2 regions of the Leisingera sp. M658 genome follow, and region 1 is predicted to be linked to the other one. Evidence: riboswitches for the same ligand, from Rfam matches in the RefSeq annotation. Region 1 holds a riboswitch; the other holds the start of a gene.
What was found. A riboswitch is a leader RNA that binds a small molecule or an ion and turns the genes downstream of it on or off. The one in region 1 is predicted to bind thiamine pyrophosphate.

Region 1 (15,651 bases):
CGATGATCAGCGCCAGCGGTACTGAAACAGCAACCAGCGCCAGCGTGTTCATGCTTTCGGGCCAGTACCCCGACGCCAGCACAAACCCGAGACCCACAAGGGCCATCAGCGCCATCCGCATGCCGCCCAAGGTCCAGGCCAGCGCCGTGGTGGCGCAGATGACCAGTGGCCAGGGCGTGCTGCTCAGCACATAATTCGCCGCTTCCATCGGATAGAACATCAGCGCCGAAAAACCACGCGCAGTGGGTTTGATCAGCGCCAGCAGCCACTCCATCGCGGCGCCAACCCAATCGGTTGTTGGCAGCACCCAGGCGGCAGGGAATTTGACCAGCCATGGCAGGCTGCTTTCCAGCAGAAGGCACAGGGCACCCGCCGCCGCCGCGATCAGCGCCGCCACGGATCCTTTTGTCAGCACCGCCATTACCCCTGCTCCACCTGCAGCGCCGCCGCCAGGTCTGCCGGGTTCACGACGCCCACCACGTTGCCCTCTGGCGAGCGCACCGGCACCGGCTCGTACAGCTCCATGCAGCGCGCCAGGGCCGCGTCCAGCGTCATATCCTGGCGCAGGCCGGGATCATCGGCGCCATACGCCAGCCCCGCGCCGGCCTCCATAACCGAGGCCACACGGGCGTGCCGGCCCTTGGCCACATCCTTGGAGAACTCACGCACGTAATCATCCGCCGGGCGCAGAACGATATCTGCGGGCGTGCCGATCTGCACAATCCTGCCATCCCGCATGATGGCGATACGATCGGCCAGCTTCAGCGCTTCGTTGATGTCGTGGGTGATGAAAACGATAGTGGTTTTCAGCTTGGCCTGAATTTCCAGGAATTCATCCTGCAGCTGGCGCCGGATCAGCGGGTCAAGCGCCGAGAACGGCTCATCCAGGAACCAGACCGAGCAATCCGCCACCAATGAGCGGGCAATGCCGACGCGCTGGCGCTGGCCGCCGGACAGTTCGCGCGGATAGTGGTTTTCACGGCCGCGCAGGCCGACCAGTTCGATCACCTCTTCCGCTTTGGCCTGCCGTTGCTTTTTCTTCACCCCCTGCACCCGCAAGGGATAAGCAACATTCTCGGCCACTGTCATATGCGGAAACAGGCCAAAGTGCTGGAACACCATGCCCAGCTTCTTGCGTCGCAGTTCGATCAGCCGTTTGGGACTGGCTTCGACGATGTTTTCGCCGTCGATGCGGATTTCTCCGCCGGTTGCGTGCAGCAGATGCGAGATGCAGCGGATCAGAGTCGACTTGCCGGACCCCGACAGCCCCATGATCACAAACAGCTCGCCCTCCTTGACTTGGAAGGACACATTCTGCACCGCCGGGATCAGCCCCTTGCGGCGCAGCTCTCCGGCAGCGTCATGCGGCGAGTGATGGTTTGCCAGCACCTCTTTCAAGGCGCTGCCTGCGTCATTGCCAAACACCTGCCAGACATTCTGGCAGGTGATGGCCGGCGTGTTCGCGCCAGTTTCAGAGCCACTCACTGGGCGCGGCTCACTTGATGGCGGCGTCGACAACCGGGCGCCATTTGCCCTCGTTTTCGGCCATCCAGGCAGCGACAACTTCCTCGACCTTGCCGCCGTCCACATCGACCGCGCCCATCATCGGTTGCTGGTCTTCGACGGCCAGAGTGTAGTTCGACAGGATCTCATAGGCGGCGGGCCAGGTTTCTTCAGCCCCCGACCAGGCGGCCTTGAAGATGCGCGAGGGCGAGAAGTCGCAGTCGTTCACCGCATTCGGGTTCGGACCCCAGGCCGGATCAGAGAAACAGGCCTCCTCACCCGCAGGCAGGTCGACGAATTTCACGTCATAAGCCGACATCGCCCAATGCGGCTGCCAGAAGGTGACCAGCAGCGGTGTCTTGCGCTCGGTCGCGGCGCGCAGTTCGACAATCAATGCGGCTTCGGAGCCCGCAGGCACGGCCTTGAACGGCAGGTCCAGCCCGGTCATGCGGTCGGCGCCCGGCGTGCCCCAGTCGGCGGGGTAATCCACCAGGCGGCCATTAGGCAGGGTTTCCGCGGTGGCGAACTGCATCGCGCAGTCCTTCAGCGCTTCCCAGGCCGGCAGGCCGGGGCACAGCTCGGCCACATGGGCCGGATAGGCGATGCCTTCGCGCGCGTTCAGCTCCAGATCGCCAAGTTCAACAACAGTGCCCTCTTCGATCTTTTTGGCGTATTCATCCGAGACGTTCGAGGACCAGATTTCCAGCGTCGCGTGAATGTCGCCGTCTGCGATGGCCTGGAACTGGTTCATCATCCCGGCCGAGACAAATTCCACCTCATAGCCCGCGGCCTTCAGCATCCCGGCGGCGATATGGGTGGTCACATGCTGGCCAGTCCACTCATTGACCGCCAGCTTGATCGGTTTGCTGGTATCACCCAGATCGGCGGCCGAAGCAAAGCCCGCAGAAACCGTCATTGTTGCGGCGCCCAGCGCCAGCGCATATCCTTTGAAGTTCATTGTTCTACTCCCTGTCAGTGTTCTTGCGCCGCCGATTGTCCGGCTTGGCGCGTCCTTTTTGGAACCCGGCGGTTCATGGCGTCTGCCTGGCCTTGCGGCTGGTCTTGTCCTTGTCAGCAAGCACCCATGGTCCAAGTGTGGCCGGGGATAATGCAAGTATTGGAACATATTACGACTGTTTGTCGAGTGATTGCGGCATAAACTGTGAAAAATTTTGATTGACGATTCAAGTTTCTGTGCAATGGGACAAGTTCCGGAATCACCCTGCCCCGTGCGGCAAACGCCCGCACCCGGCATAGCGCGGCCCGGAGCCTGGCTTCAAGACCTGCCCCGCACACAAAAACAGCGCCCCCGCCTGAGGCGGGAGCGCCGAAATCGAAACCCGGACCCTGCGGGTCAGGACCGGCCTTTGCCAGTGGCTTCCTCGATAACGGGCATCCATTTGGCCCGGTTCACTGCAAGCCAGCCACGGGCGGCGCCCTGCGGAGTTTCCCCCCGGACATCCACCAGGCCGATCAGCGGCTGCTGGTCCCAGATGCTCAGCTGATAGTTCTTCAGGATCTCATGGGCGGCCGGCCAGCGGTCCTTCAGGCCCGGCCAGCTCGCCTTCATCACGCCGCCGCGGGCAAAATCGCAATCGCCGGTGGCCTTGGGGTTCGGCCCCCAGGAGGGATCGGTGTAACAGGCCGGTTCCGGCTTGGGCAGGCGCACAAACTGCAGCGCGTAGGAAGACATCGCCCAATGCGGCGCCCAGAAGGTGGAGATCACCGGGCGTTTTTCCTTGTAGGCTTTCTGAAACTCCTCGATCATCGCCGCCTCGGATTCAGCCGCAACCACGTCAAACGGCAGATCCAGCGCCCGGATCCGGTCCGCCCCGGGCGAGCCCCATGAGGCCGGGTAAGCCAGGTAAATGCCGCGCTTGCCCTTGCCGTCCTTGGAGAAGATGCCCGCACAATCGCGCAGGGCTTCCCAGTTGGGCAGGCCCGGGCACATCTGCGCCACATAAGGCGGGAACACCACGCCGTTGCGGGCATCCAGGCCCAAGTCGCCCAGCTCCTCCACACGGCCTTCATCGCGGGCCGCAAAGTAATCCGCCGGGGTGCTGCTGGTCCAGATTTCCACCATTGCATGCACGTCGCCGCTGGCGATGTCGTCATACATGGTGCCCTGATCGGCTTCGACGTATTCGACGGAATAGCCCGCTTCCTCCAGCATGCCGCCGGCGATATAGGTCGACAGATGCTGGCCGGTCCAGTTGTTCAGGGACAGCCGGATCGGTGTTCCGCTATCCCCCATGTCAGCGGCTTCGGCGGCCCCCGAAACCGCCAGCGCCGCCAAAGCGGCGGCAAACGCTTTGAATTTCATTGGCGTCACTCCCGTACTGCCAGTATTTCCACGTTCCGCGCCCCCGGGCACGGCTCTGGTTCCGGCATAGCAGGCGGGAGTTGACAAAGATTAACGCACCGCTGGAAGCGGCGGTCTTATGGCAGGGAAAAAATCTAAAACTTGCCTCAAGTGCGGACTGCGCACGCCAGCCGCCCTGACCGGTCAGCCGGTCTTGCGCGCCACCAGCAGGACCGGATCATAGGTCAGCGGCAGTTTGCCGCCACAGCCGAAACGCTGCCGGTAAGCACCTTCAAAGTCCTGCAGCCGCCTGCGGCTCCAGCTTTGCTGGGCGTGGCCGTTGACACCGGTCCGGCGCAGGTGCTTCAGCAGCTCCAGCGCGGTATCGAATTCCAGCACGGCAGGGCACTGTTTGATGGCCAGAATCTCCAGATCTTGCGGCAGCACGGACGGCCACTCCCCGGCATCCAGATAACTGGGCGCCGCGGCGGATGACCCCAGCGCCGCCAGCTCGCGGAACTGGCCCCGGCCAAAGCCGGACAGCGCCAGCCAGCCGCCGGGTTTCAGCCGCGCCGCCAGCCGGGCGGTCAAGGCCGGCAGATCCGGGATCCACTGCACGGTCGAGGCTGAGGCGATCAGGTCCAGCTGCTGCGGCAGCGGCAGGGTCTCAACCGGGCCGGCCTCAAACCGGGACTGCGCCGGGGCTGCGCTGCCCAATGCCTGCAGCACCTGCGCCGCCTCCGGCACCAGGTCATTCAGCAACAGGCTGCCGGCCGTGAACCGCTGCAGCAGGTGCCGGGTCAGATGACCGGTGCCGCAGCCGAATTCCAATACCGCCCCAAACCGGCGGGGCGCGCCCTGCGCTTGCAGCAGCCCTGCAAGCTGCGCCGCAATATCCGCCTGCACAGAGGCGGTGCAGTGATAGCTGTTCAGCCCGCGGCGGAAGCTTTGTCGCACGCGGGTCTGATCCAGCTGAGGCGGCAGCGTATCTTTCACTGGAACAGCTCCTCCCAGTGCGAGAAGCGGCCAAAGGGGGCGTGCGGCGCGTCGATCTGTGTCACGTTCTGCCCCGCCCAGGCGCGTGCCAGATTGGCGGGCGGAAAGATCTTGTCGCCGGAGCTGATCCAGACCTTGTCAAAGCGCATTTGCGGCGCGTCGCCGCGCTGCTCTACCGCCAGCAGCTCAGCCCGGCGCGCCGGCACATCCAGCGCTTCGGCTTCTTGCGGGGCACCGAATACACGGGTCAGAAAGCCTTGGTAGCTTTCCAGGCTCAGCGTTTCCATTGTTCTGCGGAAGACCGCAGGCGGAATACCGGCGCCGCGGTTCACCGGCTGCAGGCTGCCGTTCACTGCCGCCTTGCGCTGGAACGGGTCGGGACGCTCCTGCTGCCAATGGGCATAAGCCGCCACGCCAAAGGACCAGGCCAAGACGCTGACCCGGCTGTAACCGGACAGATCCGGCAGCTCTGCGTTCAGATCGGTATAGTCGCCGGCAAACAGGATGTCCTGCGGACCGTCCAGATGCCAGAACACCTCCGGCCCCACAGCCCAGCCGCCGAAAACCACGATGGCCTCGGCTGCATTGTTCTGTTTGAGCCAGCGGAACTCCATTGCTCAGAGCTCCCGCGCCAGCCGCAGCATGCCTGCGGTGATCTGGCTCAGCTGATCCGGGGACGTGATGAAGGGTGGCATGGTATAGATGTTCTTGCCGAAGGGGCGCAGGAACACGCCCATATCATGGGCACGGGCGTGCGCCTCATCTGCGGAGACGGGTTGTTTCATCTCGATGACGCCAATGGCGCCCAGAACCCGCACATCCGCCACATTGGGCAGCTCGCGCGCCGGTGCCAGTTCAGACTGCAGCTGCTCTGCAATCCCCGAGACAGTTCCGCGCCAGTCCTGCCCGGTCAGCAGATCCAGCGAGGCCTTGGCCGCAGCGCAGGCCAGCGGATTGGCCATATAGGTCGGCCCATGCATGAAGATGCCCGGGTTTCCGCCACCCACACCCTCGGCGACGCGGTCGTTCGTCATGGTGCAGGCAAAGGAGATATGGCCGCCGGTCAGCCCCTTGCCGAGACAGATGATATCCGGCTGAGCGGTGCAGAAACCGGTGGCAAACAGCGCGCCGGTGCGGCCGAAACCAGTGGCGATCTCGTCGAAAATCAGCAGGATACCCAGCTCATCGCACAGCGCACGCGCCTGGTTCAGGTATTCCGGGTGGTAGAAATACATGCCGCCAGTGCCCTGCACCACGGGTTCCAGGATAAAGGCGGCGACCTTCCGCACGTTGGCTTCCAGCAAGGCCCGCAACTCGCCCAGACCGTTCTGCGCCGGGTCATCGATCCACTCCTCATGAATGCGGATCGGCGGGCGGGAGACGAAATGCTGCACGCTCAGTGCGCCCTGGAACAGGTGGTGCATGCCGGTGTCCGGGTCGCAGACGCTCATCGCCTTCCAGGTATCGCCGTGATAGCCAGAGCGGATGGTGGCAAACTCCTTGCGCTCTGGCTGGCCGATGGCGTGCTGGTACTGCACCGCCATCTTCATCGCTACCTCGACCGAGACCGAACCGCTGTCGCAATAGAAGATCCGCGTCAGACTTTCGGGGGTGATCTCCAGCAGCTTGCGGCCCAGGTCGATGGCCGGATCGTGGGTCAGCCCGCCGAACATCACATGCGGCAGGGTGTCGAGCTGGGCGTGAATGGCCGATGTGATCGCCGGGTTCCTGTGGCCGTGCATCATGCACCACCAGGACGACATCGCGTCGATCAGCCGGGTGCCGTCGTCGAGCGTGATGTGGACGCCCTCGCTTTCCTTGACCACAAAGGTCGGGCCGGGTTTGGCGACATTGGTGTAAGGGTGCCAGAGGTGCTGCTGGTCGAACTCCAGCTGGGTGAGGCCGGATGTACTCATGCCAATGCCTCCCTGATCAGATCCACGTTGATGCTTTCGGCAAAGGTTTCTTTGAGCGCCGTTCTGGTCCGGTCGATAGACCGGGCCGCGCCCGACCCTCCCCCCGGGAGGGCGCTTCGCACCCGCCCAGGCTCGGGCGCGTCCCTCAGATCTTCAATGATGGGGAGCCGCCCCAAATGCGCCACTTTGCCGAATTGGCAAATGGTTTCCACCACCTCCGGCTCGGCGTCACCTATGAAGGCCACGCCCACCACCTCACAGCCTGCATCGCGCAGGGCCTTCAGCGACAGGAGGGTGTGGTTGATCGTGCCCAGCTGCGTCCGCGCGCACAGGATCACCGGCGCGCCCCAGCGGGCAAACAGGTCGAGATACAGCACCTTGCGGTTCAAGGGCACCATCAGCCCGCCGGCCCCCTCGGCCACCAGCACGCCGTCGGCTTCGGGCAAGTCCAGCGTATCCGGGTCGATCTTCACGCCCTCGGCCTCCGCCGACAGATGCGGCGAGGCAGGCAGTTGCAGCAGATACCCCTCGGGCAGCGCCGGGCGGCCTGACAGGCGTGCGACGGTCTGGCTGTCGGTCTCCTCCTCCAGCCCGGATTGCACCGGCTTCCAATAGGTCGCACCCAGCGCCTGCACCAGGCCAGCCGAAAAAATGGTCTTGCCGATGCCGGTATCGGTTCCCGTGACGATCAGCGCGCTCATGGCCTTGTCTCCATTTCCCGGGCGAGGTTTTCGAACATTCGGGTGATGATCTGTGCCCCCGTGTTCAACGTGATCGACAGCCGCAGCCGCGAGGTGCCGCGGGGCACCGTTGGCGGGCGGATGCCGCGAATGTCATAGCCCTGCGCCTGCATGGCAGAGGCCAGCGCCATGGTGCGTTTGTCGTCACCGATCACCACCGGCAGGATCTGGCTGTGATAGCCCTCCAGACCGCAGATGCGTTTGGCCTCTGCTTGCGCATGGGTGATCCCCTGCCACGCCTGTTCGCGGCGGCCCGTGTTCTGTTGCAGCTCAGCCAGGGCCGCCCGTACCAGTGCGGCGTTCAACGGTGAGGGCGCGGTGGCAAAGATGAACCCGCGCGCCTTGTTGATCAGTGTCTCGATCAGCACCCGCTGACCGCAGATGAGCGCACCAGAGGCCCCCAACGCCTTGCCGCAGGTGTGCAGGGATAAGACATTTGGCCGGTGCGCAATGCCGTGTGCCAGCCCGCGGCCCAGATCGCCGAACACGCCTGTGGAATGCGCCTCATCCACCACCAGCACCGCGCCGTCCGCATCACACAGCGCCATTAGCGCATCCAGCGGCGCCAGGTCGCCGTCCATTGAATAGACCGCCTCAACCGCGATCCAGACCTGTCCGGTGCCACCTGTCGAGCGCCAGTCCGCCAGCACCCGCGAAGCGTCTTCCACGTCGCCATGGGCAAAACTGCGGGTCTCTGCCCGACCCAGCCGCATCCCGTCATGGGTGCTGGCATGGATCAGCGCATCATAGAGCACCAAATCGCCCTGCTGCGGCAGGGTCGAGAAGATCGCCTGATTGGCGGTGAAGCCGCCGCCCATGAACAGCGCTGCCTCGGCGCCGATAAACGCCGCGGCCTCTGCCTCCAGCAACTGATGTTCTGCGTCATTGCCGCGCAGCAGGCGCGAACCGCCTGCCCCGACCGGCACGCCGCGCGCCAGCGCATCGGTGGCAGCGGCGCGCAGCACATCGCTGCCCGCCAGCCCAAGATAGTCGTTAGAGGCAAAATCATGCCCGTCCCGCGGCATCAGCTGCCGGTAGCGCCCGCGATTGCGCAGCGCTTCCAGCGATGTCTCATGCCTCGGGAAGGCGCCCGCCATCAGCGGCTGCCGTCACATCCCGCCGCCATGGCGGTGATGCCCAGACGGTCGAACAGCTGCTGGTCCTTGTCCTCTTCCGGGTTGTCGGCGGTCAGCAGCGTGTCACCCACAAAGATCGAGTTGGCCCCGGCGAAGAAGCACATTGCCTGCATCTCGTCCGACATATCGGTGCGGCCTGCGGACAGGCGCACGTGGGATTTCGGCATCAGGATGCGGGCCAGTGCGACGGAGCGGACAAATTCGATCGGGTCCAGCTTTTCGACATTGGCCAGCGGCGTGTCGGCAATCGGGATCAGCATGTTCACCGGCACCGAGTCGGGATGCACCTCCAGCGTTGCCAGCGCCAGCATCATGTCGATACGGTCGAGCTGCTGCTCGCCCATGCCGACAATACCGCCGGAGCACACTTTGATGCCCGCCTCGCGCACCCGGTTCAGGGTGTCGATCCGGTCGGCAAAGGTGCGGGTGGTGATGATCTCGGAGTAATACCGCTCGGAGGTGTCGATATTGTGGTTGTAATAATCCAGCCCCGCATCGCGCAGGCGAAACACCTGGTCTTCCTCCAGCATGCCGAGGGTCATGCAGGTCTCCATGCCGAGATCCTTGACGCCCTGCACCATGGCTTCCAGTGCGGCCATGTCGCGGTCCTTAGGCGAGCGCCAGGCGGCCCCCATGCAATAGCGCGTCGCGCCGCCTTCCTTGGCTTTCCTGGCCTCGGCGATCACCCGCTGCACTTCGATCAGCTTGGAGGCTGACAGCTGCGCGCCGTTACGCGCCGACTGCGAGCAATAGGCGCAATCCTCGGCGCAGCCGCCGGTCTTGATGCTGAGAAGCTTGGATTTCTGCACCTGATTGGGGTCGAAATACTGCCGGTGCACCGTGTGCGCCTGAAACAGCAAGTCCATGAAAGGCTTGTTGTAAATCGCTTCCGCTTCTTCGCGGGTCCAGTCGGTGCGGATGGGTGCAGCGTCCAGCATGCTGTCTCCTGTTCTCGTATACCAGTTGGCCATACGCGGATGGCGTTGCGGGTTTTTATAGATAATTTCACCACCCCCGATCAAGCATCAAAGCTGCGCTGCAGCGATTTGACCCGCTTTTGCGTCCTTAACGCCAGTATCAAACTGATATTAATGCCAAAAAATAATCTACAAAGATTTCGGTTGACGCGCGCCCTGTGCCTCCCCTACCCCTAAAGCCACGCAGGGGAGTCCCGCCCAAGGGACTGAGAGGCGTCATGGTGCGGGGCAACCCGGACCGGCGGCGCGACCCTTTGAACCTGACCCAGTTGATACTGGCGTAGGAAGCAAGGACGCGCCTTTTGTCCCCGTGTCCCCGCGGGGACAGCCGTTTGAAACAGGCGCATTCCGGTAAAGCAGGCCTCTTTGCCTGCCGGTTTCCCAGCCAAAACTCATCTGGTGTCTTTTCTAAGTTTTCGGCTTTGAGGAGCACCAAAATGAACGTCCCCAACCCCAAGATCACCACAGGCGCCCTGCCCGCGTCGCGCAAGATCTATGTCGCAGGCGAAGTCCACAAGGACATCCGCGTGCCGATGCGCGAAATCGCCACCCACCCCACCGCAGGCGAAGCACCGCTGCCAGTCTATGACAGCTCCGGCCCCTACACCGACCCGGATGTTCTGACCGACATCCGCCAGGGCCTGCCGCAGCTGCGCCGCCAGTGGATAGAGGCGCGCGGCGACGTCGAAGAATACACCGGCCGCGATGTGACCCCCGCCGACAACGGCTTTGTCGCGGGCGACCGGCTGACGCCTGAATTCCCGGTGAAACCCGCCCCACTGCGGGCCAAGGACGGCAAGGCGGTGACTCAGCTGGCCTATGCCCGCGCCGGGATCATAACGCCCGAGATGGAATTTATCGCCATCCGCGAAAACCAGCTGCGCGAATTGTCCCCCTGCCACCGCGATGGCAACGACTTTGGCGCCAATATCCCCGATTACGTGACGCCGGAGTTTGTCCGCGATGAGATCGCCGCCGGCCGCGCCATCATCCCCGCGAACATCAACCACCCCGAGATCGAGCCGATGATCATCGGGCGCAATTTCCTGGTCAAGATCAACGCCAATATGGGCACCTCTGCCGTCACCTCCTCGATGGAGGAAGAGGTCGACAAACTGGTCTGGTCGATCCGCTGGGGCGCCGACACGGTGATGGACCTGTCGACGGGACGCAACATCCACAACACCCGCGAATGGATCGTGCGCAACTCGCCGGTTCCGATCGGCACTGTGCCGATCTATCAGGCGCTGGAGAAGGTGAACGGCATCGCCGAAGACCTGACCTGGGAAGTGTTCCGCGACACCCTGATTGAGCAGGCAGAGCAAGGCGTGGATTACTTCACCATCCATGCGGGCGTGCGCCTGCACATGGTGCCGATGACCGTTGAGCGGGTGACAGGGATTGTGTCGCGCGGCGGCTCGATCATGGCCAAGTGGTGCCTGCATCACCACAAGGAGTCGTTCCTGTACGAGCATTTCGAGGAAATCTGCGACATCTGCCGCCAGTATGATGTGAGCTTCTCGCTGGGCGACGGCTTGCGCCCCGGCTCCATCGCCGATGCCAATGACGCCGCACAGTTTGCCGAGCTGGAGACCCTGGGCGAGCTGACCAAGATCGCCTGGGCCAAGGATTGCCAGGTGATGATCGAAGGCCCGGGCCATGTCGCCATGCACAAGATCAAGGAGAACATGGACAAGCAGCTGGAGTGCTGCCACGAGGCACCGTTCTACACGCTTGGGCCGCTGACCACCGATATCGCGCCGGGCTATGACCACATCACATCCGGCATCGGCGCGGCGATGATCGGCTGGTTCGGCTGCGCGATGCTGTGCTACGTAACGCCAAAGGAACACCTGGGTCTGCCCGACCGCGACGACGTCAAGGTGGGCGTGATCACCTATAAGATCGCCGCCCATGCGGCTGACCTCGCCAAGGGTCTGCCGGGTGCGCAGCGCCGCGATGATGCGCTGTCACGCGCGCGGTTCGAATTCCGCTGGGAAGATCAGTTCAACCTGTCGCTGGACCCGGACACCGCGCGCGAGTTCCACGACCAGACCTTGCCCAAGCAGGCGCATAAGGTGGCGCATTTCTGCTCCATGTGCGGGCCGAAGTTCTGCTCGATGCGGATCAGCCACGACATCCGCGCCGAGGCGCAGAAGGAAGGCATGGAGGCGATGGCCGCCAAGTTCCGCGAAGGCGGCGAGCTGTATGTGCCCGCGCCCGAGAAGGTGGAACCTGCGGAATGATCACCATCGCAGGCGCAGGCCTTGCCGGCCTCGCCTGCGCCTATGAGCTGGCGCAGCGCGGAGCCAAGGTCACGGTCTACGAACGGGGAAAGACCCCCGGAGACAGCAGCGTCGCACGCTTTGCGGGCGGCATGCTGGCACCCTGGTGCGAACGCGAAAGCGCCGAGGAGCAAGTGGTAACTCTTGGCAGCCGCGCCTTCGGCTGGTGGGCCAGGGTCACACCGGTGCACAGGCGCGGCACGCTGGTGGTGGCGCCGGCCCGCGACCGGGCAGAGCTTACCCGTTTTGCCCGCCGCACCACAGGCCACCGGGGGGTGGACAGGGCCGAGATCACGGGACTGGAACCCGCGCTGGAGGGGCGGTTTTCGCAAGGGCTGTTCTTTGAGGGGGAGGCGCATCTGGATCCGCGCCGCGCCTTACGGGACCTCAGCGCCAAGGTACAGGCGATGGGGGTGGACATCCGCTATGGCACGCCTGCCCCTGCCACTACCCCTGCCGGTGTCACGCTGGATTGCACCGGCATGGCGGCATCCCTGCCCAGCCTGCGCCCTGTGCGCGGCGAGATGGCGATCCTGCATTGCCCGGAGGTGCAGATCGACCGTACCCTGCGGTTGCTGCACCCGCGGATGCCGCTGTATCTGGTGCCCCGCGGGGACGGGCATTTCATGATCGGCGGCACCATGATCGAAAGCTCCTCGGACCGGGCCATCACCCTGCGCTCGCTGAGCGAGTTGCTGAGTGCCGCCTTTACCCTGCACCCCGCATTCGCCGAGGCCAGCGTAGTGGAAACCGGCGCAGGGCTGCGCCCGGCCTATCCCGACAACCTGCCGCGGCTGATCGAACAGGACGGCACGCTCTACCTCAACGGGCTTTACCGCCACGGCTTTCTGCTGGCGCCCGCGATGGCGCAGCAAGCCGCGGACCAACTGCTACCGGAGACCACAGATGAAAATCATCGTGAACGCCAGACCGCATGACGTATCCGCAACCGACCTCCAGTCTGCGCTGCATGAGCTGGGCTTTGCCTGCTCCTCGGTTGCGACCGCGCTGAACGGCCGGTTTGTGGCCCGCAGCAACCGGGAGGACGTACAGCTGACTGAGGGCGACCACCTGGAAGTCCTGGCACCGATGCAAGGAGGCTGAAATGGAATTCTACGGAACAGATATCACCTCGCGGCTGCTGCTGGGCACCGCGCAATATCCCTCACCCGCCGTGCTGGCAGAGGCAGTGAAATCCAGCGGCACCGGGATCATCACCGTCAGCTTGCGCCGTGAAACTGCTGATGGCTCGGGCGCCGGCTTTTGGGAGACATTGCGCGAAACCGGCTGCCGGATCCTGCCCAATACTGCCGGCTGCCATTCGGTGCAGGAGGCGGTGACCACGGCGCATATGGCGCGGGAGTTGTTCGGCACCCCATGGATCAAGCTGGAAGTGATCGGCCATTCCGACACACTGCAGCCGGATGTGTTCGGGCTGGTCGAGGCGGCGCGGATCCTGAGCGATGAGGGCTTTCAGGTCTTTCCCTACACCACCGATGATCTGGTGGTGGGCGAGCGGCTGCTGGCGGCGGGCTGCGAGGTTCTGATGCCCTGGGGGGCGCCGATCGGGTCCGGCCAGGGATTGCGCAACCCGGATGCCTTGCGGGCGATGCGGGCGCATTTCCCCCGCGTGCCGCTGATTGTGGACGCCGGCATCGGGCGGCCCTCGGATGCCGCACAGGCGATGGAGTTGGGCATGGATGCTGTGCTGCTGAATACTGCCGTGGCCAAGGCCGGCGACCCGGCAGCGATGGCCGCGGCCATGGCACTGGCAATTGAGGCCGGGCGCGCGGGCTATGAGGCCGACCCGATGGAGCGGCGCGACATGGCGGTGCCCTCAACCCCTGTACTTGGCTTGGCGGAGTTTGCCTGATGGAACGTTTCTACCTGATCACGGGCCACGTCGGCCGGCTGGAACTGCTGGTGCCCCAAGGGGCCAAGCTGGTGCAACTGCGCATCAAGGACGCGCCTGAGACTGAGGTACGGCGCCAGATTGCCCGGGCGCGGGATTTCTGCGCAGTGCATGACGCGCAGCTGGTGGTGAATGACTATTGGCAGGCGGCGCTGGATCTGAACTGCAACTTTGTGCACCTCGGCCAGGAGGACATGGACACGGCGGATTTCGCTGCGCTGCGCCGCAAGGGCGTCCGCTTTGGCCTGTCCACCCATGACGAAAGCGAGCTGGAGCGCGCGCTGTCGTTCGGGCCGGAATATGTGGCGCTGGGGCCGGTCTATCCGACGCTGCTGAAGAAGATGAAATGGGACCCGCAGGGGTTGGAGCGGGTGACGCGCTGGAAACAGATGGCCGGGGATACGCCGCTGGTCGCGATTGGCGGGCTGACGCCCGAGCGGCTGCCCGGGGTGTTTGCTGCCGGTGCGGACAGCGCTGCGGTGGTGACCGACATCCAACTGGCTGATGACCCCGAAGCGCGCACCCGCGAATGGGTGGCGGCCTGCCGGGTCAAGGAGGCAGCATGAGCCGCTATGCCCGCCAGACGGTCCTGCCGGAGGTCGGTGCTGAGGGGCAGGAACGGCTGGCCCGGTCGCATGTTCTGGTTGCGGGTGCCGGCGGTCTCGGCTGTCCGGTGCTGCAGTATCTCGGCGGCGCAGGTGTGGGGTGCATCACCGTGATGGACAGCGACAGGGTGGAAGAAAGCAACCTGCACCGGCAGGTTCTTTATACTATGGGCGACCTTGGCCAGCCCAAGGCAGTGGCCGCCCGGCGGCACTTGCTGGCGGCCAATCCGTCTCTGCACGTGACAGCGCGGGTTGAAAACCTGGATGCGGCCAATGCTGCCGCGATGGTGGCTGCGGCTGATCTGGTGGTGGATGCGGCGGATAGTTTTGCGGTGTCCTATATCCTGTCGGATGCATGCCGGGCGCAGGGCAAGATGCTGATCTCGGCCTCGGCGCTGGGGCAATCGGGCTATGCCGGGGGATTTTGCGGCGGCGGGCCGTCGTTGCGGGCCGTATTCCCGGACCTGCCCGCGCAGGCGGCGACCTGCGCAACTGCAGGCGTGATGGGGCCGGCCGTCGGCATGATCGGCGCCTTGCAGGCGCAGCTGGTCCTGAAGTCCCTGCTCGATCACCAGCCGTCCCCGCGGGGACAGGTGTTTGTTTTCCGGCTCCAGGACCTGCAGGTCAGCAGCTTCCGCTTTGATGAGGCGGAAGAACCGGAGGACGCCCTGCCCTTTGTCGCGGCCTCGAATATCACTGCGGCGGATACGGTGATCGAACTGCGCGATGCCGCCGAGGCGCCCGGATTGCCCGCGTTCCAGGCCCGCCGGATTGCCCGCGCCGATCTGCTGGCGGCAGAGCTGCCGCGCAAAGGGCGGATTGTGCTCTGCTGCCGCACCGGCCTGCGGGCTTGGGGTGCCGCCTCGGATCTGAAGGCTGCGGGCTATGGCGACCTCGCCCTGCTGGCGGCCGGAGACCCCGCATGACCGCGATCCTGGCGATTGGCGGAACCGACAGCAGCGGCGGCGCCGGCCTCACCCGCGATACGGCCATGGCTGCAGAGTTCGGGGTGACGGTGCGCCCGGTGGTGACGGCTGTGACAGTGCAGACCGATGCCGCGGTCCTGGCCATTCACCCCAGCACGCCGCAAGCCGTTGCAGACCAGGCGCAGGCAGCCTTAGCCGCATTGCCTGCACCCGCGGCAGCCAAGATCGGAATGCTGGGGTCTGCCGCAGCAGCCAGCGCAGTTGACGCGGCCCTGCCCCGGGAGATGCCTATCGTGTTGGATCCCGTTCTGAAAGCAAGTTCCGGCGGCAGGCTGATGGCGGCGGACGGCTTT
Region 2 (15,651 bases), 1.3 Mb from region 1:
TCAAGATCCGCCTCCACCACATAGCCGCCGTTCATGATCCGGCAATTCTCAAGCCTCAGCATGCCAGCGCCCTCCGCGGTCCAAAATCCAAAACGCACCCATCGACAGCATCAGCAGGAGCAGTGCAGCACCCGCTGCGGCCTCCATCCGGTATGCCCCCATCAGCCGGTAAATCTGCAAGGGCAGCGTTGCGAAATCCGGATCGGCAAACAGCGTTACCACACCCAGATCCCCCATCGACAGTGCCGCAGTCAAGCCCGCGGCAAACCCTGTCTGCGCCCGCATCCGGGGCAGAAAGACCCGGCGCACAAAGGCCCAGCCCTGCATATCCAGCGACAGCGACAACCGGCCATAGCGACCCAGCACTTCCCGCGCCCGCGGCACCAGGATACGCATGGCAAATGGCAGCGCCATCACCGCATTGACCAGCGCCGTCACCGGCAGCGCCAGGGCAAATGGGTCTGCGACGGGGTAGATCAGTATGAACAGCCCGGTGCCAATCACCAATGGAGAGGCCGCAAGCCCAAGAATGCCCGACAGTTCGGTCAGGCTGTTCCGGCCAGCTGCAACCGCAGCCGCCATCGGCAAGGCCAGCGCAAGAAGGATCACAGTGCTGATTGCAGCCACCAGTATGGAGTTCCCCGCGGCCTGCCAGACACTACTTTTTAAATCTGCCAGCCCCGGCAATCCCGCCAGCACGATTGCGGCCAAAGGCAGCAGCAGGAACGCCGCAGACAGGAAAATCCAGAAAACATCCAAGCCGCGCGCCAGCGCCCCCTGCCCGTCCCAGCGCCGCACCGCGCGGTCAAGACCGGCGCCAAAGCCCTCACCCGCCGACACCCGCAGCGCTGCCAGTGCAGCGGTGCCAGTCAGCAGCAGCTGCAGCCCCGACAGGAGCGCAGCCCGGCCCAGATCGAAATCAAAGCGGAACGCCTGATAGATGGCCAGCTCGATCGTGGTCGCCCTGGGGCCGCCGCCCAGAGTCAGCGCAACCGCAAAACTGGAAAGGCAGATGGCAAAGACGACAGCCAAAGAACCCGGTGCCACCCGCCGGAGCATCGGCCCCTCAAGCAGCCGCCACATCGCCAGCGGACCGGCATCCAACTGCGCGGCCAAGCGGAAGCGTTCAGCCGGGATTTCCTGCCAGCCCTGCAGGATCAGCCGGGTCGCCAGCGGCAGGTTGAAGAAGACATGTGCCAGGACCACGCCGTGCAGGCCGTAAATTTGCACCGGCTCCAGCCCGAACAGGCCGAACAAGCTGCTCAGCCAGCCAGCCCGGCCAAACACCGCCAAAAGGCCCAGAATGGCAACGATCACCGGCAGAATGAAGGGGGCGCCAAGCAGGGCAATCAGCAATGCCCGCCCTAGAAACCGCCGCCGCGCCAATGCGCGGGCCACGGGTATCGCCAGACCAACGCTCAGCAGCGCCGACAGGCTGGCCTGTGTCAGCGTGAACCGCAACGCCGCCCAGTCGCTGGCACCAAATCCGGTTCCGGCCTCGGCCCTGAGTGCCACAGCACCCAAGGTTCCCAAGATCAGCGCGACGACAAGCAGTGCCGCGCTGATTCCGGGAACGGAGCCTACTGGCTGAGCGCGTCCAGCCATTCGCCAAGCGCTGCATCCCGCACCTCTGCCGCTTCAGTTTCGCTCAGCAGCAAGGACTTGCCTGGCGCGATCAGCGTCTCGAAACCCTCCGGCAGACCCGCAGCCGGTGTCACTGCGGGGTACATCCAGTTGGTGGTTGGAATGATCGACTGAAAGGCGTCGGATACCATGAATTCCAGAAACTGGTCGGCCAGCTCAGGCTGATCGGTGTTTGCCAGTTTGCCTGCAACTTCCACCTGCATGTAATGACCCTCGTCAAAGGCGGCAGCCGCCTTGGAGCCGTCTTCCTCAGCAATCAGGTGGTAGGCGGGTGAGGTGGTGTAGGAAAGCACCATGTCGGCCTCGCCTTCCAGGAACATGCCATAGGCCTCGGACCAGCCCTTGGTCACGGTGACAACATTGTCAGAGAGGCCCTTCCAGATTTCCGGAGCCTCATCGCCATAGGCGGCTTTCACCCACAGGAGCAGGCCCAGACCGGGGGTCGAGGAGCGCGGGTCCTGGATCACGATCTTCATGTCGCTGGTTGCCAGCGCCTTGAAATCCGACGGGAAATCCGCCGGCGCCGCTGCATCGGCGTTGTGAACAAAGGCAAAATAGCCCCAGTCATAAGGCACAAAGGTCGCGTCGTTCCATGCAACCGGCAGCGCATAGTCGGCGCTGACCGAATGCTCTGCAAACAGGCCGGTTTCCTTGGCCGCCGCGGTCAGGTTGGTGTCGAGGCCCAGAACCACATCGGCATCCGAGCGTGCGCCCTCCAGCTTGACCCGCGCCAGCAGTGCCGCGCCATCGCCTGCGCCAACCAGTTTCAGGTCGCAGCCGCAAACCTCCTCAAACGCCTTTTCCACCGCCGGGCCCGGGCCCCAATCGGAAACAAAGCTGTCATAGGTATAAACGGTGAGTTCGGGCGTTTCGGCAAAAGCTGCCGAGGCGCCAAGCAGTCCCGCTGCAAATGCAAGATGTTTCAAGCCATCCTCCTTTGCGGCGTTGGGCAAGGGTGGAGGCTGTCCAGTACCTTCCCTCCGCCGGTGTGATCCGGTTCAGGTTCAACGGGTGTCATCTCAGCGCTGTTGCGCACCCCGAGGTCGCGCGGACATTATGCCCGGGCCGCAGCAAAGACAAGCCAAAGCCCGCCAGGACCTGCGTCTTGGCCAAACAAAACCACTTCCATCTCTTCCTCTTGCTGAAAATATCCCGGGGGAGCCGCCCCAAGCGGCGGGGGCAGCGCCCCCTCGGTTCTATGCCGCAGAGGAATCCGCTTGAGGCACAGCCCCCTGCCCGCTAAGCACGTCCCGCAAAGGAGACCGCGCCTCATGTCGATGAACAGCTTTGGACACCTCTTCCGCGTCACCACCTGGGGCGAAAGCCACGGGCCCGCGCTTGGCGCCACCGTCGACGGCTGTCCGCCGAATGTGCCGCTGGAGCCGGAGATGCTGCAGCAGTGGCTCGACAAGCGCCGCCCCGGCCAGAACAAGAACACCACCCAGCGCAATGAGCCTGACGCCGTAAAGATCCTGTCCGGCGTGTTCGACGGCATGTCCACCGGCACCCCGATTCAGCTGATGATCGAAAACACCGACCAGCGGTCCAAGGATTACGGCGAGATTTCCCAGACCTTCCGTCCGGGCCATGCCGACATCACCTATTTCCAGAAATACGGCAACCGCGACTACCGCGGCGGCGGCCGTTCCTCGGCGCGGGAAACCGCGGCGCGTGTTGCTGCGGGCGGTGTTGCACGTGAAGCAATCAAGGCGCTGGTGCCGGGGCTGGAGATCAAGGGCTATATGACCCAAATGGGTGAGCTGGAGATCGACCGCAGCCGGTTCGACTGGGATGCGATCGAGCAGAATGATTTCTGGATCCCCGATGCCGGCGCGGTGCAGGAGTGGGAAGATTACCTGCAAGGTCTGCGCAAGGCGCATGACTCGGTGGGCGCCGTTGTCGAAGTTGTCGCGCGCAATGTCCCCGCAGGCATCGGCGCGCCGGTTTATGGCAAGCTGGACACCGATCTGGCGGCAGCAATGATGTCAATCAACGCTGTTAAAGGCGTAGAGATCGGCGAAGGCATGAACGCCGCCCGGCTGAAGGGCTCGGAAAACGCTGATGAGATTTTCATGGGCGAAAACGGGCCGGAGTATTCCTCAAACCACGCCGGCGGCATTCTGGGCGGGATTTCCACCGGTCAGAATGTGGTGGTGCGTTTTGCGGTGAAACCGACCTCCTCGATCCTTACTCCGCGCCAGTCGATCCGCAAGGACGGCTCTGCAGTGGAGGTCATCACCAAGGGCCGCCACGACCCTTGCGTCGGCATCCGCGCCGTACCCGTGGCCGAGGCGATGATGGCCTGCGTGATCCTGGACCACCTGCTGTTGCACCGTGGCCAGATTGGTGTGAACCAGGGCAGGATCGGCTGAGTATGCGGCTCTAACAAGGAGTTTCCCGGCAACACAGCTGGGAAAGCACTCTCAGCTGTGATCGCCCGAGCATTGGCTGTGGTCACCGAGAGCCGTCAGCACCTTGCAGCAGCCGCCATTGCCGCCGTCGCAAAGATGGCTGATCCGCTCCAGTTCCGCCGCCAGCTGCTCCAGCTTGCGGATCCGGTCTTGAACATTGGCCAGCTGACTGCGGGCAATGCGGTCGGCTTCGGCGCAGTCATCTCCAAGATTCCCGTCCAGTCCCATCAAAGACTTGATATCTTCCAGCGGGAAACCGAGGTCGCGAGCATGTTTGATAAAACCCAGCGCGTTCATTCCGTCCTCCCCGTAGCGGCGCTGATTGCCGGCATTGCGACCGGGCTGCGGCAGCAGGCCGATCTCCTCGTAATAGCGGATGGTGGGAACCTTTACGCCGGTGGTCTTGGACAGCTGACCGATGGAAAACATCTGCGGAACCTCTTGAAGCTCTAGTGACTAGAGGCCCTACATTGATCTCGAATCAGGAATGAGGACAAGAGCAATGGCAGGCTGCTGCAATCACAACGCCCGTTTTGACGGGGTCTCGGCAGACTATAAACGCAGGCTTTGGCTGGTAATCGTCATAAACGCCGGCATGTTTGCGGTGGAAATGAGCGCGGGCCAGCTGTCGGGCAGCCAAGCGCTGAAGGCGGACGCGCTGGACTTTCTGGGCGACGCGCTGACCTATGGCATTTCGCTGGCGGTGATCGGCGCTACCCTGCGCACCCGGGCGCTGGCGGCGCTTGGCAAAGGCATCAGCCTTCTACTGATGGGTGCCTGGGTGTTTGGCTCCACCGTTTATCAGGTGTTTTATGTCGGAGTGCCGCAGGCACAGATCATGGGTGTGATCGGCTTCATGGCGCTGGCCGCCAATCTGATCTCGGTCATGCTGCTGGCACGCTACAAGGATGGCGACGCCAATGTGCGCTCTGTCTGGCTGTGCTCGCGCAATGATGCGATCGGCAATGTGGCGGTGATGATCGCGGCGCTGGGTGTCTGGGGAACCGCCACCGGCTGGCCGGACCTGATTGTGGCCGGCATCATGGGCGGGCTGTTCCTAAGCTCCGCCTACCAGATCCTGGTGCAGGCGGTGCGGGAATGGCGCGAGGAAGAGGCGCGCACTGCGGCGTATCAGAACTGAACACCTGTGCCGCTTGCGGCACGGGCGGCGTCCTGCGTTGTTCAGACAAACAGCCCTGCGTATGCCTCGCGCAGGGCTTTCTTCTGCACCATGCCCATGGTGTTGCGCGGCAGGTCCTCCCGCAGAGTGAGGGAAGTGGATGCCAGGTTGCCGCTGCTCAGCATCGCGCCTTTGGAGCGCCCGATGGTGCCGGAGGTGTAAAGAAACGCGGCCAGATCGCCGGATTCGCGGGCAACAGGGTCAAAACCGGGCTGAACATCCGCCAGGTTGCGCAAAGATCCCTGCCCTCCGGCATCCAGAGTCAACACCCGCGCCTCATCTGCAATAGCGCTGATCTTCCCCATTCGCGCCGGATCGCAAACCACCACGCGCAGAGACGCTTCGCCCACGAAATAGGCCACTTCAGGCCCGGTAAAGGCGGTGTTCAATGGCAAGAAGATTCCGCCGGCCAACTCTGTGCCGGGATACAGCTTGATCGCTTGAATTGTGGAACGCCACGAAACTTTGACTCTTTTGGCATCAAAACCTCAGGAAACAAGAAAATCACGTCATTCAAGCCTGACCCGAACGTCATGTTTTTCTGACCCAATATGAAAAGCGGCCCTTCCTCGAAGCTGCGGCGAAGACGTCGAAGGAGCCCTTTGCGACCAATGCTGAGCGATGCATAAATGACTGCTCCGCTCAGCCGTCGCTGGCGGGGCCGGGATGCCATCGACCTCCACCGGCAGAGAACGAGCCTCGTGACCAGGCGACAGATATCCTTTTTCTCCAAAGCCCTTCTGCACCCAATAGTTTAGGACCGTGTCAGACACCTCCATGCCGTCATCCTTCGAGCGCCGTTTGTAGCACGTGCCATCGCCCCTCTCGGGACATTGCTGCGCAATGCCCTGCCGGGCAGTGGATGCCGTGCTTGCGGCACAATTCCTTGGCCCCAATGCCGACTTGGGGTTCCTTCGGGGTGCCAATGATCTGCTCTTCGCTGAATCGGCTTTTCCGCATTGTCTGTCTCCTCGGGTGGAGAACAGGCTAGCGTAGAAACGCGGACATTTCTGGGGAGAAGGTCAGGAGCAGCACCTTGTTATCATCACAACTAACCTCGCCTTCTGCGGCGCCAAGAAGACAAGGCCAGAACCCAGTATATAGTTCTTGCAACTTTCAAGTTGCGCGGGCTGCGAAATTCGAGCGGATGCGAGAACATCCCCGCCCAAGCGAAACCGTGCATGAGTATGCGGGATTGTTAAACATTCTACGTCCCGCCGGCATGTCGCGATACACAAAAAAGCCCTGGCTGTTGCAAGCAAAGCCAGGGCTCTTCGCTAGTCTGCTTTAACTAGCCTAACGGACGACAAATTCTGCATGCAATGCGCCGGCCGCTTTCAGGCTTTTGAGGATATCGATCATGTCCCGCGGCGACACGCCCAAGGCATTCAAACCTGCCACGACTTCGGACAGCGAAGTCGTCTCCGGCACTTCGGCAAGTTGGACGCCCTCTTCTTCCTCAATAGCTGCACCTGTGCGCGGAACAACAACCGTTTCGCCATTTGCGAAGGGATTGGGTTGCACCACCAGCGGTGTCTCTTCGATCCGCAAAGTGAGGTTTCCTTGAGCCACAGCAACACGGGAAATCCGCACATCGCTGCCCATCACGATCGTACCGGAACGCTGATCCACCACAACCCGCGCCTTGCGCTGAGGTTCAACCAGGATGTTCTCGATCCGGCCTACGGCGTGAGCCGTCGAGCGAGTATTTGTTCGCTTGATATCGATCTCGACAGTTCCGGAATCCCGCATCAGGGCAACGTTGCGGCCAAACTCATCGTTGATCGCCCGTTCAATCCGGCCGGCAGTGGTGAAATCCGGCTCCCGCAGGGCCAGACGCATGGAGCTAAGAGAGGACAGATCAAAGCCGATCTCACGTTCGACCCGGGCGCCCGAAGGGATCACACCGGCCGTTGGCACCCCTTGGGTTACCGTGGCCGCGTTGCCTTCGGCAACCGCTCCACCCGCCAGGATTGTACCTTGGGAGACGGCATAAATCTGCCCGTCCGCAGCATTGAGCGGCGTCATGATCAGGGTGCCGCCCAAGAGACTCTTGGAATCACCGATAGCTGACACTGTTACATCAATGGTGCTTCCAACCCGGGCAAAAGGCGGCAGTGTGGCCGTTACAAAGACCGCAGCAACGTTTTTTGGCCGGAACTGCTCACCGGTCACATTGACACCAAGCCGCTCCAGTATGTTGGACATGATTTCTTCGGTAAACGGCGAATTCCGCAGCCCGTCACCGGTGCCGTCCAAGCCGACGACCAGGCCGTAACCGACCAGATCGTTGCCCCGGACGCCATCAAATTCGACCAGGTCCTTGAGACGGATGGTATTTGCCTGCGCCACTGCGGGCAGCAGGAACAGGCAAGTGAAAAAGAGGCGAAGAAATACCAGCATCAGAGATAGTTCAACAATGAGAGCTGCGAACTGCGCGAAGTGATTGTATAAAGACCTTCAAGCTGCGTTTGTGCTTCTTCCAGCCGTGTATAGGTTTCATAGGGATCAGCTGACACCAGGTTGTTTTTGACAATGCTCAGGCTGGTTTTCGAAGCCTCGTTGCGGGTGTTCACCGCTTCAAGCTGTCCTTCGATAAAGCCGACATCCGCTTGCAACTGGATCAGTTTGTCCACGCTATCCGTAAGTTCGCTGCTGGCTTGGCGGACAATGTCGACTTTTACATCGTCCGTCAAACCAAGACTGGGTTCATCTGCCAAAGCTGTAATGACGTAACTTTGCAACGCATGTTTGAGGTTGTCGTCATCAGCGCGGATGCCCAGTGTAACCTGTTCACCCTCGCCCACGGTGACAGGCTGCAGCGAAGTGGTGGAACCGCTGTACATGACAGTGTCGAAGCCAGCTGGATCATCAAACCAGTCCTTCACGGCTTGAATGATGTCATTGCTTGTCGTCAGTCCGGAGACCTCAGTGAGGATGGAACTCATAAGGGTGCCGGTGTCATTGAGCGGCGTAGTATCCGTTGCAGTGCCCGCAAAGACTGCCCGCCCGCCAACGGAGGCATTCAAAAGATTAATTGCACTAGATATTCTTTGCTTGGCTTGACTTCCGAATTGCTCAGCATTGTCCACGTCAATAGCGGACGACAGCGTCAGGATGTCATTCCGCATCGCTTGCACCTGGCTCTGGAACTTGTCGAGGCTGCTTTGTGTTGTGGTGGCAAACAGCTGCACTTCTCTATTGGTGACAGTATAGCTGTCGAGCCGGTTCAAGGTGCTTTCGAGATCCGCCAGATAGGTATAGTCGCCGCCCAGCCGCTCGGTCAGGTTGGACGATTTTCCGGTAGCAAACTCTTCGGAGAGCGTGGTTATTTTCTGCTGCAATTCCGCATTGCGGCTGCGGAGAAAGAGGTGCTGCGCCATATCACCATAGGAATTCAAAATCATGCGTCAGATCCTCAATAGTGTATCCATAAGTTCGTCGACAACGCTGATCACCCGGGCATTGGCCTGGTAGTACTTTTCCACCAGCAACAGGTTCTGCAATTCAGCATCCGTATCAACGCCGAGCCCCAGTTCCGCTTGACTCAATTCGTTGAAACTGGCCGCCGCAAAGGTTGATGCGCGTGACGCTGTTTCATTGTCCTGGGCGAACCGCGACAACAGGTTTGCACTCAGCGTCGAGGCTGTCATGTTCGCCGTGCCCAGCCCGACAGAAGATACCGTCCGGGTGGTGTTCAACGTGTCAGAGTATGCCTGCAGCAAGCTGGAATCACCTGGATCGCCTTGACCCGCTGCATATAGGCCGTCGCGGAACCGCCATGTTTCTCCAGTGCCGTCCAAGGCCACCAGATCATTCAATTCAATGCGGTTAGAGATACCGACGAAGTTTGCCGGGTCATAGAAACCGCCATCATCCGTGAAGATGCCGGCGTCGGCGACGCCAATGGTGGCATCCAGTGCAGGATCCTGAAACCGCTCGATCAGATCGGCGGCCATTGTGTCAAGATCCTCTTGCGCTTCCACCGCTGTTACATCCCGGATTTCGAACTGGGCTGTAAGCATGCCACCCCGAAGTGGCCCGTCCGGGCTGGTGTCAATCACCTTGCCATTGACCTCAAGGCCGGAAATCAATGCATTGCCCAGTGTCATGTGCGGAAGGATATCCCGCGACGGAGTAAAGCTCAGCTCGGACGCCTTTCCATCCAACAGCATAACCCCGCCGGTTGAGTATAGCGTCAATTGGCCATTACCGCGCCGGACAACATTGACTGGAATGATCTCGTTAACCTGATCAACCAGTTGATCCCGCTGGTCATGCATCGCCACTGCATCCATGCCACCGGCTTCGACGACCATAATGCGGGCATTCAGTTTTTCGATTTCCTTCAGCGCCTGGTTCACGGTTTCAACCTGAGAGCCGATCGCATTGTCCGCATTGATCCTAAGATCCCGCAACCCTTCAGCAGTGCGGGAAATCGTGTCGGCCAGCGAATTTGCCTTCACGGCCAAATCATTCAGCCTGGGCTGTGAATCCGGGCGAGAGACCGCCTCAATCAATGAAGACTCGAAATCCGATAGGTGCGAAGCCAGTGACATCTCGTCGTCAACTGTGCCAACCAGGTCGGACATCCTGCCGTAGAAATCTGACTGGATCCTGGACGCGCCGTAGTCTGCCTCAGCAACTCTGCGGTTAGTGATCAGAACCGGGTCGTTGATGCGCTGAACATGCCCGACCCGGACACCGGGTACACCCGCTCCAGGGCTGTTCAGGTCCAACACCCGGCGCGAGTAACCAGGTGTCAGAGCGTTGGCCAGGTTTTCCGAAACCACTTGAGAGGACCGGCTGGCCGCGGTCAGCCCGCTCATCGCGCTGTTCAGGGCGGAATAAATAGACATGTTCAGCCTGCTTTCGTGAAGCCAATGTCAGGGGGCATCAAGCGCATTAGCGCTTGATGTTGGTGGTTTCCTGCAGCATTTCGTCAACCGTCTGAATGACCTTGGCATTTGACGAATAGGCGCGCTGGGTCTGGATCATATCCGTCAGTTCGGTCGCCACATCCACAGCGGATTCTTCCTGGGCATAACCGAGAATTTCACCCGTCGGCCCGTCGCCGGCATCCCAGAGGTAGAAATCCCCGGATTCGTCAGTCGGCATGTAAGTTTGCGAATCCAGAGCCCGCATGCCGTTGACGTTGGAAACATCTGCCAGCGGCACTTTGTATATGACTTTGGTATCGCCGGAGTCATACTCTGCTATGACTTCACCGCTCTCGTTGATCTCAACCGAGACAAAGGAACCAACGGGGTTACCGTCTTTTTCAGTTGTGCCTGGAACGAATTCATCACCGAGCTGGCTCATACCGGTGTTGCCGCCGATGGCGCCAATGTTAATCTCAACCGGTCCGCCTGCAAGGTTAACAGTCACCGATCCCGCGGCGCCATCGTATGCACCGCCTGTAACAGTTGCCACGCTCGCCAGAGAACCGCCCGTGGTGCTGCTGTCATCGAAGGTAAGCGTGTATTCCCCGATATTAGCCGCCCCTGTTGCGGAATCCACGATTTCCATCGTCCATTCATTGGTGCCAGACGTTGCCGGCAGAGTCGCAACATTCGGTGTGTAGGTAATTGTCAGCTCTTCAGCGTTGCCCATATTGTCGTAATACAGGACTACCTGCTCAAACGGGTCGCCTGATGCCCCGACGTCGGTTTCATCAGCAGGCAGGTTGGCTGTCAGACTGATCTCCGTAGTGGGTTCTGCCGACAGGCGGTTCAGGTCAACATGGATCGGTTCAAGGGCATCGTCTGTATCACGTGCTGCATCCGGAACGCTGCCATCTGCAAGCGCGGGCCAACCCATCAGCACCAAACCGGATTCGGTTGAAAGATACCCGTTCGAATCTGTGCGGAAAGAGCCTGTGGTCGTTAGCATCATAGACGGGCTTCCGCCCGCCTCCACTTCGGTAATTGAAGCCACAGGCAGCATTCCACGACCGCGCACTGCAAGATCAGTGGCATTGTTGGTCGATACCAGCGGGCCGCGCTCATCGATCAGGCGCACATTGGTGGTGCGGACACCACCAGCCGAATAGGTGCCTCCTGAATTCGACAAAACCATGGAATGGAAATCTGTTTCAACCCGTTTGTACCCGCGGGTCGAGGAATTGGCGATGTTATCGGAAATGGAAGCCAACCGGCTGGCGTTGGCGCTCAATCCTGAAACACCCGCGTTCAGCGACGAAGAAATGGTCATAGCGCGCCTTTCTGCTGCATCTAATCATTCTGGATGCAACAGCTAGCGCAGGAGCGATTAACGGGCGGCTAACAGATGAAATATGACTTATCTGCTAGCCGCCTGCCGCAATGTTTTCAGTGACTTAATCTCGTAAAAGGATGATTTCGATCCGGTCATTGCGGGCTGCCATCGGGTTTCCGACCGCCAGCTTGCGGTCGGCATGGCCGGTCACCCGGTGAATCCGGCCTGTTGCCAGTCCGCCTGATTCGAGCAGCGTCCGTGTTTTGTCGGCTCTGTCATGGGACAGCTCCCAAACCGGATTCTTTGCCAGCACAACAGGATGGGACCTGATGTGGCCACCGATGGCTACATTGCTGGTAACATTTTCCGACACCCGGGCAATCATCCTGACCAGATCCCGGAACAACGGCGTAGGCTCAGCCGCATCCTCTTTGAACAACGGCATGTCTTCTGTTGCAAAAAGCTCGATAATCAGGCCTTCGTCAGTGACCCGGGTCACAATGTGGCGGGCCATCGCAACCGTCACCATGCTCTCGCCGCCACGTCCAGACAATTGTTCTTCTATAGCGCGGAACTTGGAGTCTTCTTCCTCGCGCTTCTCGTCGGTCTCGACTCCGGTATCCCCTTGCGCCTGCTGGGCATCCATCGGGTTAATGTCCGTTGCCCCGGTGCCTGATTGCGGCTGAATTTCTTCGGTGAACATGCTGTCACCCTGAAACGCACCATTGCCGCCGCCGGAAACCCGGCTTAGCGGAATTGACGGCGAGAAGTAATCCGCCAGACCCTTGCGTTGTTTTTCCGTCGTCGCGTTCAGCAGCCACATCAGCATAAAGAAGGCCATCATCGCGGTCACGAAGTCGGCATAAGCCACTTTCCACGCGCCACCGTGATGGCCATCGCCACCACCTGATTTTTTCTTCTTGATGATAATGGGCGCCACATTGCTTTGTGCGCTCATATCCACCACCACTATTTTCACCCATCCCCGGGATAACAGGCGGCGCGTTAAACCGGGCTTAACAATTAAACTTGCCGGCAGTTCTGTGCCTCCGCACGGCAATTTCCGCCAAGGCCAGGCGGTTTATTTGCGGAAGTTGCCTGCAACACTATGGCAAAGCCCCGGCAGGAATTGCTGCATCTTAAAATCCACTTATCTTGGCATCGAATAATCTTATCAAAGGTTGATCAAGAGCAACCAGTCCAAACGCGCCCAGCGCTAGAGTCTCCTCAACACGGCACATGGGACACAAAAAGGAGAACACTATGCTGACCCGCAGAGCCGCATTGATGGGAGCAGCCGGTGTAGCAGCGCTGCCCGTACTTGCCAAAGCCGCCAAGGCTGAAGGCACCACTGTCCACGAGGCCGCTGCACCGGCGGACCTGTCCAGCCTGCAGCGTATCAAGCGCGAACTGGTTGCCCCGCCCTTCGTGCATGAGCACGAGCAGGTGGCACCAGGTGCGCCGCGCATTATCGAATTCGAGATGAAGATCGTCGAGAAGGAGATTGAGATTGATCAAGGGGCCTATCTGCAAGGCATGACTTTCAACGGCTCCATTCCAGGGCCGATGATGGTGGTGCACGAGGGCGATTATGTTGAGCTGACCCTGATCAACCCGCCGGAAAACATGCTGCAGCATAATATCGACTTCCATGCGGCCACCGGCGCCCTGGGCGGCGGCGCGCTGACCCTGATCAACCCAGGAGAGAAGACCGTGCTGCGGTTTAAGGCCACCCGCCCCGGCACCTTTGTCTATCACTGTGCGCCGGGCGGTCCGATGATCCCATGGCACGTCGTTGCAGGCATGGCCGGCTCAATCATGGTTCTGCCGCGAAACGGGCTTTCAGACCATAATGGCGATCCAGTCAGATACGACCGCGTCTACTATATTGGGGAAAACGAGTTTTACATTCCAAAGGACGATAACGGCGACTACCTGCGGTACGAGGATGTAGGCGAAAGCTACCCTGATACCCTTGAGGTCATGAACGGGCTTATCCCCAGCCACGTGGTGTTCAACGGCGCAGTTGGTGCGCTGACCGGTGAAACCGCGCTGAAGGCCAAACAGGGCGAGAAAGTGCTGTTCATCCACAGCCAAGCCAACCGCGACAGCCGCCCGCACCTGATCGGCGGCCACGGCGATCTGGTCTGGGAGGCCGGCAAGTTCAACAACGTGCCGGACCGCGACCTGGAAACCTGGTTCATCCGCGGCGGCTCCGCCGGGGCTGCGCTCTATGAATTCCTGCAACCGGGCGTCTACGCCTATGTGAACCACAACTTGATCGAGGCGGTGAACCTTGGCGCAACCGCGCACGTGGTGGTCGAAGGCGAATGGAATAACGACCTGATGGAACAGGTGGTCGCCCCGACCGAGTACTCCGGCTCCTAAGCTTGGGACTGGTGTGACCTCTCGAGGGCGGCTGCATTATGCGGCCGCCCATTTTTTGTTTTCTTGGGAGCATACCCATGAAATTCGAACTCATCACCGCTGCCCTGGCCGCCGCGATCGGCATTCCCGGTCTTTGGCTTTACGCCCCGGAACCGGCGACGCAGGTCGAAACCGCCGTCATTGCCGCAGCGACAATCCGTTACCGGCCGATCGGCAATTTCCACCAAGGTGGCAAAAGCGTGGTGCCGCCGGAACAGATGCGGCAAGTGGCAGCATTCGAGATCATGAAACATCAGGTCTCTCATGCCGAATATGCCGCCTGCGTGGCGGACGGCGGCTGCAAGCGGGCAGATGCAAACCCGGCGGATGGCAGCCGGCCGCAAACACACGTCAGCTGGCATGACGCCACCGCCTACGCGCAATGGCATTCAAAGAAGACCGGCCAGCCGTGGCGGCTGCCGGATGAGGCGGAATGGCAGCTGGCTGCAGCTGAAATCTTTGGCGACGCTTCGGTTGAGACGGATAGCACCGACCCGGCCCAGCGTTGGCTGCGCCAATACGCCCGCGGGGTGACACTGCGCGGCCTGCCAGGGCCTGCACAGGATCCCAAAAGCGAACCCGGAACCAACAGCCACGGCCTCAGCGGTCTAGGCGGCAACATCTGGGAATGGACTGCCGGCTGCATGCAGAACGGCGAGTTGCGCAAAGATGGCAGCCTCGCATATGGCGATCCATATTGCAGCGCACGCATTACCGGCGGCCGCCACCGGGCCGTAGTGATCGACTTCATACGCGACGCCAGTGTTGGCGGCTGCGCAGTCGGATTGCCGCCGGATTACCTGGGATTCCGGCTGGTCAAGGACGGCTGACTGCTGAGCATAAGGGGTCCTCCCGCGCCCGCAGGTGCCCCGGCTGCACCGGAGCCCCTTGGCAGCCTTGGGCCCGGCAGCTGCGCTGCGCCTTCTGTTGCGAAACCGTTCAAGGACCAATCTGCCTTAAACGGGTTTTCCTGTTTTGATGTTCAATTCCCGCTTAAATTGAATCCGCGCCTGGGCACGGCGCATAGCCCCGGTGCCGGCAATCGAATTGCATTGATAGGAAAGGCCGCGCTGTGCCACAGCACAGCGCCATGCCCAACTGTGAGGGGCCTCTGGAAAGAGGCACCGGAACAGGCGGGAGCGCCCGGCCTTTGGATCAAGAGGCCCGGCTGTAGCGCACCCCTTCAGGCACATGCGCATCAAAGCAGCTTGCGATGATCCGGGTCAGCGGCCGGCCTTGGGGCAGGATCGTCAGTGCCGCATCATCCAATTGCACCAGATCGCCGAACCGCGCCGCGATCTGTGCCAGATCCGCATCCAGCATCGCTGCAAGGCTTCCGAAACGCTGCTTCAGCTCTGCCCGGTTCAGCCGGAACTCGCACATCAGCATCTCGATAGCACGGCCGCGCAGCAAGTCTTCATCGCTCATCACATGGCCACGGGCGCCAGTCAAATGCCCTGCCTCGACCCTTTGCACATAGGCAGGCGTGGCAGCTGCGTTCTGAATAAAGCCGCCGGCAAAACGGGAAATCGACGATGCGCCGAATCCGATCAGCGTCGGGCAGGTGTCATCGGTGTAGCCCTGAAAATTGCGGCGCAGATGTCCGGTGCGGGCTGCTGCCTCCAGCCCGTCGCCGGGCTTGGCGAAATGGTCGATGCCAATGGCGGCAAAGCCCGCCGCGGCGAATTTTTCAGCTGCCAGGCCGGCCAGATGGTACCGCGCCAGATCGTCCGGCAGCGTCTCCTCCTTGATCAGCTTCTGCCGCTTTGCAAC

Region 2: another riboswitch for thiamine pyrophosphate. It lies ahead of thiB (thiamine ABC transporter substrate binding subunit); the one in region 1 lies ahead of thiC (phosphomethylpyrimidine synthase ThiC).

Annotation. Positions count from the first base shown of each region.
Region 1 is NZ_CP083546.1:2,776,249-2,791,899, forward strand. It holds gene K3724_RS13815 (proline/glycine betaine ABC transporter permease) at 1-421, opposite strand, end outside; gene K3724_RS13820 (glycine betaine/L-proline ABC transporter ATP-binding protein) at 421-1,485, opposite strand; gene K3724_RS13825 (ABC transporter substrate-binding protein) at 1,496-2,461, opposite strand; gene K3724_RS13830 (ABC transporter substrate-binding protein) at 2,858-3,826, opposite strand; gene bioC (malonyl-ACP O-methyltransferase BioC) at 4,010-4,801, opposite strand; gene K3724_RS13840 (pimeloyl-ACP methyl esterase BioG family protein) at 4,798-5,415, opposite strand; gene bioA (adenosylmethionine--8-amino-7-oxononanoate transaminase) at 5,419-6,717, opposite strand; gene bioD (dethiobiotin synthase) at 6,714-7,418, opposite strand; gene K3724_RS13855 (8-amino-7-oxononanoate synthase) at 7,415-8,554, opposite strand; gene bioB (biotin synthase BioB) at 8,554-9,531, opposite strand; TPP riboswitch at 9,746-9,874, shown strand; gene thiC (phosphomethylpyrimidine synthase ThiC) at 10,008-11,816, shown strand; gene K3724_RS13870 (FAD-dependent oxidoreductase) at 11,813-12,793, shown strand; gene thiS (sulfur carrier protein ThiS) at 12,762-12,959, shown strand; gene K3724_RS13880 (thiazole synthase) at 12,961-13,728, shown strand; gene K3724_RS13885 (thiamine phosphate synthase) at 13,728-14,333, shown strand; gene K3724_RS13890 (ThiF family adenylyltransferase) at 14,330-15,298, shown strand; gene K3724_RS13895 (PfkB family carbohydrate kinase) at 15,295-15,651, shown strand, end outside.
Region 2 is NZ_CP083546.1:4,051,052-4,066,702, forward strand. It holds gene K3724_RS19750 (ATP-binding cassette domain-containing protein) at 1-62, opposite strand, end outside; gene K3724_RS19755 (thiamine/thiamine pyrophosphate ABC transporter permease ThiP) at 49-1,605, opposite strand; gene thiB (thiamine ABC transporter substrate binding subunit) at 1,581-2,570, opposite strand; TPP riboswitch at 2,603-2,694, opposite strand; gene aroC (chorismate synthase) at 2,916-4,016, shown strand; gene K3724_RS19770 (helix-turn-helix domain-containing protein) at 4,068-4,484, opposite strand; gene K3724_RS19775 (cation transporter) at 4,558-5,196, shown strand; gene K3724_RS19780 (AMP-binding protein) at 5,238-5,648, opposite strand; partial or broken gene K3724_RS19785 (hypothetical protein) at 6,000-6,195, opposite strand; gene K3724_RS19790 (flagellar basal body P-ring protein FlgI) at 6,532-7,638, opposite strand; gene K3724_RS19795 (flagellin) at 7,638-8,642, opposite strand; gene flgK (flagellar hook-associated protein FlgK) at 8,646-10,094, opposite strand; gene K3724_RS19805 (flagellar hook protein FlgE) at 10,141-11,448, opposite strand; gene K3724_RS19810 (flagellar motor protein MotB) at 11,573-12,409, opposite strand; gene nirK (copper-containing nitrite reductase) at 12,715-13,839, shown strand; gene K3724_RS19820 (formylglycine-generating enzyme family protein) at 13,917-14,708, shown strand; gene hemN (oxygen-independent coproporphyrinogen III oxidase) at 15,034-15,651, opposite strand, start outside.